One region of the Desulfatiferula olefinivorans genome, then DNA from elsewhere that is predicted to be linked to it. Evidence: riboswitches for the same ligand, from Rfam matches in the RefSeq annotation. Region 1 holds a riboswitch; each other region holds the start of a gene.
The links. Region 1 has a riboswitch for cobalamin ahead of ACYQ11_RS15400 (TonB-dependent receptor plug domain-containing protein). Riboswitches for the same ligand answer to the same signal wherever they lie in the genome.

Region 1 (2,263 bases):
ATACGCTCCAGAATGCGCGAAACAAAGGCGATGACGTAGTAAGCCAGAACAATCACCACCACGGACCAGAGCAGCTTGGCGGCGCTCAGGGACCATTCCACCTTCGGCTTGGTTTGCGCAAGGGCCTCGGGAAGCCCCGATTTGGCGGCGGACTCCGATGGGACGGTCTCCGCGTCGGCACTCGCACCGGCATCCACAACCGAGATTTCGGTCCGGCCCGAAGGCTCTTCGGAAACGGGATCGACCGCTGCCGTCACGGCAACGCGGCAAAGGAGCATAACGATCAACAGCGCTGAAAAAACACATCGGCGTATCATCAAACGATCCCCTATCGGGTCACAGGACGGCGGGCAATGCGTCTTTACATTGCCGGAAGAAGCTTCGATGCCGTTAACTTAAAAAACATTCTCGTTGTCTCGCTGACGGGCACGCGTTGCTTTGCCCATCCTATGGGCGACACGATGTAGGATGGGCGAAGCAACGCGTGCCCATCAAACCCTAAGTTAATGATATTTTGTAATGAATGACTGAATACACAGGTTACTTAACCTACCACGCCATGCCCGTTGTGGCAAGCCCGGGTGTCATGCGTGCCAGGGCAATCGCATGTAACATTCGTTCACGTGCATGTTCACGTTCACGAGCACGAGCACGACAGGGCGAGACCGGCTCGACCGGCTCGTCCCACGCCAGTTGAATCATCTGACGGCGGCGGTCAACGTGTCGCCGGCCACCATCGTGCACGTGCTCGTGCTCGTGACCGTAAACGTGAACGGCATGAAGCCGTCCCGCAGGAAATAGATCATACTTGCGTTTGCCCTGGGGTGTCATGCGTGAAGCGAACGGGTGGTTGATGAAAGTGATTGATCTGAGATTCTCATTGACAAAAAGCAGAGATCCGGTTTAACACCATAGGCATTGTTGTCCAGGTGCTTCCATCGAAGCCGAACAGGGAATTCCGTGAAAAACGGGAACGGGCCCGCCGCTGTGACCGGGACGAACGCAGCACGATGCCACTGATCGTTAAAGGTCGGGAAGGCGCTGCAAGTAGGATGAACCGGAAGTCAGAAGACCTGCCTGGACGACGAACCTTAACCTCGCGGCAAGAGGAAGGTTCCATGTGATCTCAGGGTAAAAAAGGGATTCCCGGGTCGATATGTTTTCATATCGGCCTTTTTTTTTGCCTCGTCCGTGGTGTCCTCAATCTGTCGCACTATTGTTTCATTATCACTACAGGAGAGAGAAAAAAGATGAACAGAAAATGGTTGCTGGTGGGGCTTGTGCTGATCGCCACAGGGACTCCCGCCTTCGGAGACGATGCCGTTCACGAAATGGATCAGGTCGTGGTCACGGCAGGCCGGATCGAGGAAAAAAAAGCCGATGTGACCACCAACATCACGGTGATCACCGGGGAAGACATCAAAAAAACCGCAGCCCGTGATCTGGGGCAGCTGCTCAGCGAGCAGGGATTTCCCATCCGGAAATATCCCGGTAGCCTGACGGCCGTTTCGGTTCGCGGGTTTCGAACCGAAACCCACGGCAACGACCTGGCCGGTCATGTGCTGATTCTCATTGACGGCAGACGGGCCGGGAACGGCAATGTGTCCCAGCTCCTGATCGACAATGTGGAGCGCATCGAGATCATCCGGGGCCCCGGATCGGTGCAGTACGGGTCCTCGGCCATGGGCGGGGTGATCAACGTGATCACGAAAAAAGGCAGCGGCCGTCCCACCCTCTTTGTTGAGGAAACCCTGGGCAGTTTTGAGTATCAGAAGACCGGCTTTGGCGGATCGGGCAGCATGGGTCCGGTGGATCTTTCCTTTTCCGCCTCCCGGGAAAGCCAGGAAGCCTACACCACCTCCAAAAACATCCTGTACAACAACACCGGCGTCGACCGGGAGGACCGGATCTCAGCCGGACTGGGCTGGACCTTTCTGCCCGGTCACCGGGTATCGTTTACCTACACCGGATTTGACGGCGAAGGCATCGGACTGCCCGATGACTTCGTAAACAACGACCCGAACAATTACAAGGATTCGGAGCACACCACGATGGATCTGAACTACCAGGGACGTCTTGCAAGCGAGGCCCTGTCCTGGCAGGTCCGCCTGTTTGAGGGAAAAACCCGGCGGACGGATTACGATCCCAACGTCAGCGGCAGCGTTCCCGACTATTATCTCAGATCCGATCAGAAAGGGGCCCAGGCCCAGGTGACGGCGAGCCGGGCGAACGATCACCTGACCCTGGGGATTGACTGGGTCAA
Region 2 (2,263 bases), on a different contig from region 1:
AGCGGGCCAGTTCCTTCAGTTTTCCCGCACCCAGCAGGGCGGCTTTGTCGGGTTTGGGGCGGCGCTGGGTCAGCGTGGCGATGACGTCGAGACCCATGGTTTGCGAAAGACGCCGGAGTTCGAGGAGGGAGGCCTCGTTTTCCTCATCGCTGACGTCCGGGGTTTGAACGGAAAAAAGCACCGCCGTTTTCTTTACAAGTGCGTGATCGATCATGGTTTGGTTTGAAACCTCGGCTTAATTTAAATTGTTGTTTTTATAACGCCATATTCATTTATCCTGTTTGGCGGAAGAAAGCAACAGGACAAAACCGAACGGGCAAGGCAATCGCAGATATGTTTTTCAAAACACATGGGCTTCATTTTGCGGGACGGATTGATGCCGTTCACGTTTACGGTCACGAGCACGAGCACGTTCACGATGGAGGCGGCAAGACGTGACAAACCATTTTTCCTTCGCGCTCTTCGTGTCCTTCAGGGAGCGCAGCGACCGGGTGGTTTAAGTGTTTGACCACGAAGCTCACGAAGGGCACGAAGGAAAAGAGCCGGGGCTCTTTTCTGGCATGTCATGGTGCACGGCGTCAGGCTGTGTCACACCACGCGTAGGCCCAGGCATGGCTCCGCGTTCATGGCGGAATAATCCTTGACTTTTTTCTGTCCGAAACACTATCCTTCGGTTAATTTTTCACATGTTCAGGTGCTTGCCGTCACGTGCCGTCAAGCCGAAAGGGAACCCCGTGAGAGTCGGGGACGGGCCCGCCGCTGTGATCCTGCCTTTTAACTAAGGAACCTTGTCCGCAACCTCTGCCACTGACCGATGATCAGGTCGGGAAGGCCGCCGGCAAGGAGGGAAAGTCAGAAGACCTGCCTGGACATTCGGCCGTCTCCTCGAGGACCATGGGGGCGGCGTCGGGTTTTGGGATTGAATACGGAAATCCCGCAACGGCCTGCGTCGTTGCGGGATTTTTTTGGTTTTGTGATGGGGGAAGGGAATCCCGTGAAAATCGGGAACGGTCCCGCCGCTGTGATCCCCGCCCGTTTGAAAACGGGAGCTGTTCAGACCTTGCGCGTCACTGTTTCGGGCACGGAATGGGAAGGCCGTCTGAATGGCGGGAGAGTCAGAATACCTGCCCCATCATGTGGCCCTTTTGCTTCGCGGATGAACGGAGCGTCCGGGCCGGACAATGGTGAAAAAGGGTCAAGTAAGCTGGGTGCAGCCCTTTTGTTCTTAACAGAGCAGGGGGCGTCACGGCATGCCTCCTGCGTATCGGATCAAAGGAGGCGTTTTATGAAAACCGGTGTGATTATTTACATGGCAGGGGACGAACCCCAGGGGTTTTGTCCGGAATCGAAACCCGTTCCTTTACATCTGGACGTCAAGGCCGACAAGGTGGCCTGGATTTCGAAGACCCGGGGGTATCATGACGTGTACGATGCGGACTTTGCCCTGAGCGCCCGGGGGATGCAGCGGATCATCTGCGTGATGGGCCGGTTTACCGAAACCGGAGAGGTGGCCCTGACCGGGCGGTCCCTGCGTCTGCGGGGATGATGTGGTTTTCGCCCCCTTCAGCGTTGAAGGGGGCGATTTATTGCGAAAGGCATTTGTTTGATATGGCGCGGGGACTGATTATCGCCGGAACCCACAGCGGTTGCGGAAAAACATCGGTGAGCCTGGGGCTGATGGCCCTTTTCAGGCGGCGGGGGCTTCGTGTGGCTCCGTTCAAGGTGGGGCCGGATTACATCGATCCGGGGCATCATCGGCGGGCGGCGGGACGGGTCAGCCGCAACCTGGACGGCTGGATGCTGTCCCGGGACTATAACAAAGCCCTGTTCGAACGGGTGTCATCGGATGCGGATATTGCCGTGGTCGAAGGGGTCATGGGGCTGTATGACGGGTTTGACGGCAGGACCGAGGCCGGTTCCACGGCACAGATGGCCAAGTGGCTGGGCCTGCCGGTGGTGCTGGTGGTGGACGCCCGCAGCATGGCCCGGAGCGGGGCCGCCCTGGTCAAGGGGTTCGAGGGCTTCGATCCGGATCTTCGGTTTGCCGGGGTGGTCTTCAACCGGGTGGGCAGCCCCGCCCATCTGACCATGCTGACCGAGGCCCTTGACGGCCATGTGGCCATGCCCTGTCTGGGCGGCATTGACCGGAATCAGGCCGTTGTCATGCCTGAGCGGCATCTGGGGCTGGTGACCGATGAGGAACAGGGCCTTTCCGATGGGCACCTGTCGGTCCTGGCGGACATGGTCGAGGCGGGCCTTGCCG
Region 3 (2,263 bases), on a different contig from region 1:
AATGCCCTTGGCCCGGCAGATCTCGACGATTTTTTTCATATTCGAAACATGTCCCCTCATGTGGGACAGCATCAGGAACCGTGTATCATCGGCAATTTTTTGTTCCAGGTCATCGGTGTTCAAGGTGTAATTCGGGTTGCATTCGACCAGGACGGGAACGCCCCCTGCGTGGATGATGCTGCTCGGAACGGCGGTGAAGGTGAATCCCGGAACAAGGACTTTGTCGCCGGGCTCGAGGCCTGCGCAGAGCAGGGAAATGAAAATGGCGCTGGAACAGGAGTTGACCGCCAGGGCATAGGTCGAGCCGATATACCGGGCAAAATCCCTTTCCAAAAGGGCGGCTTCCGATTCTGACGGGTGGTCGCAGGCATATCGAAACAGTTCGCCTGACCTTAGAATGTCGCTGACCTTTTCAATGGCGTTTTCCGGGACGGGGTTGGGGACCGAGAGGTTTTTGGTGAACGCTTTTTGGCCTCCCTCGATGACAAGTTTTCTTGTTTTTTTTCTATCCTCGCCTCGATCCATCTTAATCTCCTTTTATTTTAATTAGTTATATCTTTTAATCATGGGTTTTGAAAACGGTGTGATTCGGCGCGGAAATGACGTGGGGATTGTTGAATGAAGAGATGAAAGGCTCTGGTCGAGACCTTCGGCGCAGGGCCGGGGTCATGGCCGAATCGGTTTGATGGGATCACGGTCTGTGAAAAACGGGACCGAATCCGCTTGCAGGGACATCATCCGTTGTGTGAAACAATGATGCCGCCGTTGTAACAATTTGATATTATTAAAGAACACTTTCTATGCTTAAAATAGATTTTTTAAATTATCAGAATGATCTCAAAAAGCAACGTTTTATTGCACGGCTGTGGGTTTAATCACCGCCCCTTGAAGCGCAAAAAAGCGCCTCTGATCTTGCTCCTTGACTTAATTGGGCCATGGGGTATGAATAGGAGGAAAAAGGGTTCGGGTGCTTTTTAAGAGCTTGAAAGGGAACCCCGTGAAAAACGGGGACGGGCCCACCGCTGTGATCGGGGACGACGGCCGCGCGAGACCACTGGGCAGAACATGGCCCGGGAAGGGGCGGCCCCATCGGATGATCCGAGAGTCAGAAGACCTGCCCGAACCAGGGTGCCGAACGCACTGGGAAGTGCCCGGCCCGATCCATTCGGATAAAAAGGGACATCCCCGGATCGAAACCGTATCGGTCCGGGGATTTTTATTTCCGGACAGCCGTTGTGAATCACCCCATATCAGAGCAGGAGATGTAAAATGCACTCAAACCCTTATGTTACATGGCCGGCGGCTGTCGTTTTTGCGTTTATACTGGGTTGGTCCGGCGTTGTCGGGGCCGGGCCGTTATCCGTTACGGATGATACGGGAAACGTCATCCGTTTCGACGAGCCGCCTCGGAAGGTCGTGTGCCTGGTGCCCTCGGCGGCGGAGATGATCTTTGCCCTCGGGGCGGACAGCCATGTGATTGGCCTGACCGTGCATAGCGGCGATCTCCAAGGCGCCGTGGGCAAACAGGTGGTGGGCGGCTTCACCCGGCCTTCGTTTGATAAGGTGACGGCCCTTGGGCCGGATCTTATCATCGCCTCGTCGTTTCAGAAGATACTGATCGACCGGATCGGCGATACCGTGCCGGTCTGCGTACTCGACACCCGGATGATGAACGATGCGTTCCGGCACCTGGAAATGATGGGCACGCTCTTCGATCGCGGCGGTAAGGCCCGGGCGCTGATCGATAAAAATCGCAGGCAGCTGGAGGTCATTGCCCGCAAGACGGCGTCGATTCCCGTGAATAAACGGCTGCGCGTGATGCGTCTCATGGGGCGGGATCAGGTCATGACGCCGGGCAACGATTCCTTTCAAAATGAGATGATCCGGGCCGCCGGGGGCATCGCCCCGGACTTCGGAAAAGCCGGGAACGTGGTCCCGGTGACTCCTGAGGAATTCTCGGCCTTCAATCCCCAGGTGATTTACGGCTGCGGGGACGATCTCACCACCGCAGGGAGCCTGTTTGAAAGAGAGGGGTTTCGTGATGCCGATGCCGTGCGTAACGGGCGGCTTCTGACTTTTCCCTGCGGGCTGACCTGCCGTTCCGGCGTCCATCTGGGTGATTTTGTATCCTGGCTGTCGGCCCGGATCTATGCCGAAGAATTCGCCGACTCCGCGCGAAACGTCCTGCCCCGGGCGATTGTGGAGAACAGGCCCATGGATCTGTCGTTTGATCATGTGAACCGGGCCCGGGTCGCCGTCGGCA

Region 2: another riboswitch for cobalamin. It lies ahead of ACYQ11_RS03195 (hypothetical protein); the one in region 1 lies ahead of ACYQ11_RS15400 (TonB-dependent receptor plug domain-containing protein).
Region 3: another riboswitch for cobalamin. It lies ahead of ACYQ11_RS05565 (adenosylcobinamide amidohydrolase); the one in region 1 lies ahead of ACYQ11_RS15400 (TonB-dependent receptor plug domain-containing protein).

What each region holds. Positions count from the first base shown of each region.
Region 1 covers NZ_BAAHXV010000023.1:68,618-70,880, forward strand. Annotated here, with positions in the region: gene ACYQ11_RS15395 (mechanosensitive ion channel family protein) at 1-317, opposite strand, end outside; cobalamin riboswitch at 911-1,095, shown strand; gene ACYQ11_RS15400 (TonB-dependent receptor plug domain-containing protein) at 1,251-2,263, shown strand, end outside.
Region 2 covers NZ_BAAHXV010000003.1:4,496-6,758, forward strand. Annotated here, with positions in the region: gene hflX (GTPase HflX) at 1-214, opposite strand, end outside; cobalamin riboswitch at 676-883, shown strand; cobalamin riboswitch at 950-1,146, shown strand; gene ACYQ11_RS03195 (hypothetical protein) at 1,286-1,546, shown strand; gene ACYQ11_RS03200 (cobyrinic acid a,c-diamide synthase CobB) at 1,609-2,263, shown strand, end outside.
Region 3 covers NZ_BAAHXV010000005.1:29,440-31,702, forward strand. Annotated here, with positions in the region: gene ACYQ11_RS05560 (DegT/DnrJ/EryC1/StrS family aminotransferase) at 1-525, opposite strand, end outside; cobalamin riboswitch at 949-1,136, shown strand; gene ACYQ11_RS05565 (adenosylcobinamide amidohydrolase) at 1,270-2,263, shown strand, end outside.